One region of the Bradyrhizobium sp. UFLA01-814 genome, then DNA from elsewhere that is predicted to be linked to it. Evidence: predicted binding sites of a transcription regulator. Region 1 holds the regulator's gene; the other holds the start of a gene.

Region 1 (3,658 bases):
AGAACATCAACCTGACGCTCGGCACCAACCGCGTCACGGCGTTCATCGGCCCGTCCGGCTGCGGCAAGTCGACCCTGCTGCGCATCTTCAACCGGATGTATGACCTCTATCCGGGCCAGCGCGCGGTCGGCCAGCTGATGCTGGACCAGACCAACATTCTCGACCCCAAGCTCGACCTCAACTTGCTGCGCGCGCGGGTCGGCATGGTGTTCCAGAAGCCGACGCCGTTCCCGATGACGATCTACGAGAACATCGCCTTCGGCATCCGCCTCTACGAGAAGATCTCGAAGTCCGAGATGGACGACCGGGTCGAGAAGGCGCTGCGCGGCGGCGCGCTGTGGAACGAGGTCAAGGACAAGCTGAACGCGTCCGGCCTGTCGCTCTCCGGCGGCCAGCAGCAGCGCCTGTGCATCGCGCGCACCGTGGCGGTGCGCCCCGAGGTGATCCTGTTCGACGAGCCGTGCTCGGCGCTCGACCCGATCTCGACCGCCAAGGTCGAGGAGCTGATCCAGGAGCTCTCCGAGGACTACACGATCGCGATCGTCACCCACAACATGCAGCAGGCGGCGCGCGTCTCCGACAAGACCGCCTTCATGTATCTCGGCGAGCTGATCGAGTTCGACGACACCAACAAGATCTTCACCTCACCGAGCGATCGGCGCACCCAGGACTACATCACCGGCCGGTTCGGTTGACCGGCGCATGATCCGGAAAAGTGGAAACCGGTTTTCCGATCAGGGCATGCTAAAATTCAGGACACGAAACCATGATCCCCGGGATCATGGTTTGAGGGAGACAAGCGATGGCTTCTGAACATACCGCCAAGGCATTCGACAGCGACCTGCAGGAGTTGACCCGCCTGGTCGCCGAGATGGGCGGCCTGGTCGAGCGGATGATTACCGAGTCGGTCGACGCGCTGATCCGTCGCGACGTCGCGCTCGGCAAGCGCGTGGTCGCCGCCGACATCGAGATCGACAATCTGCAGCGCAACATCGAAGAGCGCGCGGTGCTGACGATCGCGCGCCGCCAGCCGATGGCGATCGACCTGCGCGAGATCGTCAGCGCGATGCGCGTCGCCACCGACCTCGAGCGGATCGGCGACCTCGCCAAGAACATGGGCAAGCGTGTCGCGGCGCTGGAGAGCGATTTCCAGCCGCTGAAGCTGATCCGCGGCCTCGAGCACATGACCGACCTCGTGCTGTCGCAGGTCAAGTCGGTGCTCGACGCCTACGCCGCGCACGACCTGCCGGCGGCGATGAACGTCTGGAAGGGCGACGAGGAGGTCGATGCGATCTGCACCTCGCTGTTCCGCGAACTGCTCACCTACATGATGGAAGATCCGCGCAACATCTCGTTCTGCATCCATCTGATGTTCTGCGCCAAGAACATCGAGCGGATCGGCGATCACGCTACCAATATCGCAGAGACCGTGTTCTACATGATCGAGGGCCAGCAGATCACCGACAAGCGCCCGAAGGGGGACATGACCACTTTTGCCACCACGGTGCCGGGCAACTGAAGGCATCATCGGCAAGCGCGAAACCGGCAAGAGTGAAACTGGACGATCCTCGCGACAATTCGTTTCCGCGGGGACTATGCTCAAGGAAGTAAGCGTTTCGGTTTGCGTCTGGGCAACGGATCACCACAGAGAAAGAACTTAAACCGATGAGCGCACGCATTCTGGTAGTCGAAGACGAGGAAGCGCTGACGACGCTGTTGCGCTACAACCTCGATGCGGAAGGCTACGATGTCGAGACGGTGGGGCGCGGCGACGATGCCGACACGAGGCTGAAGGAGCGCGTTCCCGACCTCGTGGTCCTCGACTGGATGCTGCCGGGCCTGTCCGGCATCGAGCTGTGCCGCCGCCTGCGGGCGCGGCCCGAGACCAAGCAGCTTCCGATCATCATGCTGACCGCGCGCGGCGAGGAAAGCGAGCGCGTGCGCGGGCTTGCCACCGGCGCCGACGATTACATCGTCAAGCCGTTCTCGGTGCCGGAGCTGCTGGCGCGGGTGAAGGGCCTCTTGCGCCGCGCGAGCCCGGAGCGGCTTGCAACCGTGCTGACCTATGGCGACATCGAGCTCGACCGCGAGAAGCGCCGCGTGGCGCGCTCGGGCCGCCCGATCGATCTCGGGCCGACCGAGTATCGCCTGCTCGAATTCTTCCTCGAGCATCCCGGCCGCGTGTTCAGCCGCGAGCAACTGCTCGACAGCGTCTGGGGCCGCGACATCTACATCGATGAACGCACCGTCGACGTGCATATCGGCCGCCTGCGCAAGCTGCTCAATCCGGGCCGCGAGCAGGATCCGATCCGCACCGTGCGCGGCGCCGGCTACGCGCTCGACGACCGCTTTGCCAAGGCCGAGCCGCAGCCGTAATGGCCGTTGCGGGATTCATATCCCGTAGCACGGTGTCGTCCCGGCCTAGTGCGCAATTGCGCACGGGAGCCGGGACCCATACGCCGCGGCCGGCGTAATCGGCACGGGGCCAGACGGCTTTCTAACAACACGCATTAGTGGTTATGGGTCCCGGCTTTCGCCGGGACGACGCCGATGATGTAACGGGCCACGCGCCATAAAAAAATCCCCGCTTTCGCGGGGATTTGTTTTTCAGGTCTTCCGTAGTTTCCCGAGTGCTCACTTGATCTGCGGTTTCGCCGACGGCCGGCGGCGATCGGCGGCGGGCTGGTAGGCGACGCGCGAGTGATGCGCGCAATAGGGCAGGCCGCCGAGCGCCTTGCCGCCGCAGAAGAAGAATTCCGGGCTTGAGGGATCGCCGACCGGCCAGTGACAGGTGGCCTCGTTGAGTTCGAGCAGCGACAGCCGCTGGCTCATCGGCACCACATTGTCGTAGGAGATCGGATCGGGCTCCATCTCGACCTCGAAGGCGTGCGCCAGCGCGGTGTTGCCGCGGGACACCGGGCGCGCCACCCGCATCATGTGCTGGGCGGGGCGGGCCTTGCGCTGCCGCGGCGCGGCCGTGGAGGGGGCCTTGGCGCGGCCGGAGAGGCCGAGCCGATGCACTTTGCCGATCACGGCGTTTCGCGTCACATTGCCAAGTTCCGCCGCGATCTGGCTGGCCGACAGGCCAGACTCCCAGAGTTTCTTCAGCTGCTCGACGCGATCGTCGGACCAGGTCAATACAGTCATCGCATTCTTCCCTTCGCGTAGCGCCGGCCAATCATTGGAGCGGCGCTGCGAGCCAATCTGGACAAATATCCCTGCGGCCAGAATCCCTTAGCCCTCGCCGGGCGCGGTCTTGCGCCCGAACGTTTACGCGCGATACGAAGGCTACTTAGAGGGTCCAGTACTGCCGCACGAGATGTCGTACCCGACAGGCCAAACGCTACAATATGGCGTGACTCTGGCGCAAGAGTCCGCGGCCGTGCGTCCACATGTTCCGATACAGTTAAGCATTGCGATGAGGCTTTTCCACCGCACCGGAATGCTCCGGATTGCGCTCGTTTCGCATTGCAGGAAGGCCACTTCGTGGCGATTGACACCTACCGACCGCAGCATAGAATGTCCGCCACGTGCCGCCCGCAAAGGCGGCCGTTTTGTTTTCCGAAGCTGGCCGTTGCTGCGCTGGCGTCAAGCCCCGCGGCAATTGTCGGCTCAAAAACCGTCAGTGAACGCCATGACCAACGCTGCCACGTCGCAT
Region 2 (3,658 bases), on a different contig from region 1:
AACACGAAGGTTCGGACGATCGCCGCGAAATAGGCCGGCTCCTTGAACAGATCGAGATAGTTCTCGAACCAGACGAAGCTGGTGGAGAGACCGAAAGCGTCCTGCAGCAGAAAGGATTGGATCACCGCCTGAACGGCCGGCCAGTAGAAAAAGATCAGGACGATCGCCAGTTGCGGGGCAACCAGCGCGTAAGGCAACAGCTTTGACTGGAAAATCGCTTGCTTTTGCATGGGCTCGGAAGAAGGGCAGGCCGCGGGTGCGGCCTGCCGGTTGATGGCCCTAAAGCGCGACGAGATGAGGTCGGGTCGTCATCGCGCTTTAGCTTGTCGTCTGGGCATGATCTTTTCGGAAAGCCGCTTCGCGCTTTTCCGGATCATGCCCGAAGGCATCATGTCAGCGGACGGCGGTCTTTTCAAACTGCCGCAGCATCTGGTTGCCGCGCTCGACGGCGGCGTCCAGCGCCTGCTTGGCGGTCTTCTTGCCGGCCAGCGCCTGCTCGATCTCCTCCGACCACATGTCGCGCAGCTGCACCATGTTGCCGAGGCGCAGACCGCGTGAATTCGCGGTCGGCTCCTTGTTGGTGAGCTCGAGCAGCGGGGTCTCGAGATAGGGCTGGTCCTTGTAGAAGCCCTCCTCCTTTGCCTTGGCATAGGCGGCCTTGGTGATCGGCAGATAGCCCGAGGCCTTGTGGATCCAGATTTGGCGGTCGGTGTCCGAGAGGAAGGTCAGGAACTTGGCCACGCCCTTGTATTCCTCGGCCGACTTGCCGCCCATCACCCAGAGCGAGGCGCCGCCGATGATCGAGTTCTGCGGCGCGCCCTTGGCGTCGGGATAATACGGCATCGGCGCCGCGGTGAAGTTGAACTTGGCCTGCGCCTTGACGTTGCCGAAGAAGGCCGACGAGGTCAGGTAGATCGGGCATTCGCCCGAGGTGAAGCGGCCTTCGCCGGTATTGGTGCGGCCGGCATAGTCGTAGGTCTTGTCCTTCTGCAGCTCGACGAGGTTCTCGAGATGCTTGACCTGCAGCGGGCCGTTGAACTCGAGCACGGTGTCGAAGCCGTCGAGGCCGTTGGCCTTGCTGGCGAGCGGCACATTGTGCCACGCCGAGAGCTGTTCGAGATTGACCCAGGTGACCCACGAGCCGGAGAAGCCGCAGGTGGCGTAGCCGGCCGCCTTCAGCTTCTTGGCGTCGTCGAACACTTGCGGCCAGGTCTTCGGAATCTCTGCGATGTTGGCCTTCTTCAGCGCATCGAGATTGATCCACATCACCGTCGACGACGAGTTGAAGGGGAACGACAGCATCTCGCCCTTGGAGGTCGAGTAGTAGCCGGTGATCGCGGGCAGATAGACGCTCGGATCGAACTTCTCGCCGGCGTCGGCCATCAGCTTGTAGACCGGTTTGACGGCGCCGGTGGCGGCCATCATCGTCGCGGTGCCGACCTCGAACACTTGCATGATATGCGGCGCGTTGCCGGCGCGGAACGCGGCGATGCCGGCATTCATGGTGTCGGCGTAGCCGCCCTTGTAGGTCGGGATCACCTTGTAGTCGGATTGCGAGGCGTTGAAGTCGTTGGCCAGCTTGACGATGACGTCGTTGTTGGCGCCGGTCATCGCGTGCCACCACTGGATCTCGGTCACCGCAAACGCGGGCGACGCGAATGCAAGCGCGGCAGCGGCTGCCGCAGCAGCGCCTAGTCGTCGAAAGAACATCAAAACCCCTCCCAATTGGAACGTCGTCTTTCGTTGCGCGCGTTATCAGCGCCGGATGACGTTCAAATGACCGTATAAACGAAAGTCATGGTAGGGGGGAAGCCGAAGCGAAGGGAAGCGGTAAAAAAGGCGAAGACCGCAGCCGGCTCCGTGCGGTGCAGCGCCAAACGCGACGTTGCACCGCAGGGTCTGATAGTTTCTCGGCGCAACGGACTGCGCATCACCTCGCCCCGCGTGCGGGGAGAGGCGCAGGCCGTCTTCGGCGGCCGTTCTCAAGAACGCCGAAGCAGAGCTTCGGCTATGACGCATCGTTAGATGCGTTCCGGGTGAGGGGGACTCTCCGCGATCACAGCTATCACCGTATCCGCGGAGACGGCCCCTCACCCCAACCCTCTAAGAGCAAGCTTCGCTTGTCTCGACCCCGTAAGAACGGGGCGAGGGAGCTGACCACCGTTGTGGTCGCTATTCGACTGCTCTCATGACGCCTTCAGCGCTTGCGCTGGGGACCGCAGACCACGCCCTTGTCGACCAGGCTGCTGATCTCATCCCTGGAGTAGCCGAACTCGCCGAGCACTTCGGCGGCGTGCTGGCTGAACTTCGGCGGCGTGCGGCGCAGGTTCGGCTTGGTGCGTTCGAGGCGGATCGGCGAGGCGACGCCCTTGTACCAATCCTTCTCGATGACGTCGCCGCGATGAATGGTGTGCGGGTTGGTCAGGGCCTGGTCGATCTTCTGCACCGGGCCGGCCGGCAGGCCGGCGGCGAGCAGCCGGTTGCACAGCGGCTCGGCCTCGTGCTGGCTGAACACCGCTGCCAGCTCGACGCGGAGCGCATCGCGGTTGGCGATGCGGTCCTTGTTGCGGGCAAAGCGCGGATCGGTGCCGAGCTCGGGCTTGCCGATCTCCTTGGCGAGCTTGCGGAAGGTGCCGTCATTGCCGACGCCGATGAAGATGTTGTCGGTCTTGGTCGGGAAGATCGCGTACGGAACGAGGTTGGGATGCTCGTTGCCGGTCAGCGACGGCGGCTTGCCGTGCATGAAATAGTTCGCGGTGTGCGGGTGCATGATCGCGAGCCCGGTCTCGTACAGCGTGGTCTCGATGAACTGGCCGAGCCCCGAGCGCTGCCGCTCCGACAGCGCCATCAGGATGCCGATCGTGGCGTAGAGTCCGGTGGTGATGTCGACCAGCGGCACGCCGATCCGCATCGGACCGCTCTCCGGCGAGCCGGTCGCAGCGATCATGCCGGTCATCGCCTGGATGATCGCGTCATAGCCCGGATTGCCGCCGCGCGGGCCGTCGGCGCCGAAGCCGGAGATCCGGCAATGCACGAGGCGCGGAAATTTCGCGCGCAGCACGTCGTTGCCGATGCCCCATTTGTCGAGCGTGCCCGGCTTGAAATTCTCGATCAGCACGTCGGCGGTTTCGAGCATCTTCATCAGCACCGCGCGTCCGCCCTCGGAAGCGAGGTCGAGGCCGATCGAGCGCTTGTTGCGGTTGATGCCGACGAAATAGGCCGCGTCTTCTTCGTGGAAGGGAGGACCCCAGTCGCGCACCTCGTCGCCGGCGGGCGGCTCGACCTTGATCACGTCGGCGCCGTGGTCGGCGAGAATCTGGGTGCAATACGGACCGCCGAGCACGCGCGTCAGATCGATCACGCGCAGGCCGGTCATCGCGCCCGTAGCCGCTGGGGTATTCATGGAAACAACCTTCGCTCAGTTGGGATTAAACGAGGGTCCCAGAGCTAACGGTCTTCAGCCGGGGCAGCAATGCTTCCGTCGGCGCAGGCCCATGCAGCAGGCGGCGCATGCGTTCGCCAAGCGAACTGGCATCTGAAATGCAGTAGTTGAAATGCAATGGTCCGCCACGTGTCGCGGCGGACCATTGCGTGATGTGGAATTAGACGACGCTCAGCTTGACGTCGACATTGCCGCGGGTCGCGTTGGAATAGGGGC

Evidence for each region. The regulator PhoB, encoded in region 1, activates phosphate uptake and scavenging genes when phosphate is short. The targets are predictions, from matches to a motif close to TGTCATNNANCTGTCAT.
Region 2: ugpB (sn-glycerol-3-phosphate ABC transporter substrate-binding protein UgpB) is a predicted target of PhoB. The motif match lies at 1,766-1,782, and genes of this name have one in related genera.

What each region holds. Positions count from the first base shown of each region.
Region 1 is NZ_JAQOSR010000040.1:11,848-15,505, reverse strand. It holds gene pstB (phosphate ABC transporter ATP-binding protein PstB) at 1-695, shown strand, start outside; gene phoU (phosphate signaling complex protein PhoU) at 803-1,519, shown strand; gene phoB (phosphate regulon transcriptional regulator PhoB) at 1,666-2,376, shown strand; gene PMN64_RS14590 (GcrA family cell cycle regulator) at 2,635-3,147, opposite strand; gene PMN64_RS14585 (aspartate aminotransferase family protein) at 3,635-3,658, shown strand, end outside.
Region 2 is NZ_JAQOSR010000008.1:10,361-14,018, reverse strand. It holds gene ugpA (sn-glycerol-3-phosphate ABC transporter permease UgpA) at 1-230, opposite strand, end outside; gene ugpB (sn-glycerol-3-phosphate ABC transporter substrate-binding protein UgpB) at 394-1,710, opposite strand; gene PMN64_RS04075 (CaiB/BaiF CoA transferase family protein) at 2,198-3,403, opposite strand; gene PMN64_RS04070 (organic hydroperoxide resistance protein) at 3,603-3,658, opposite strand, start outside.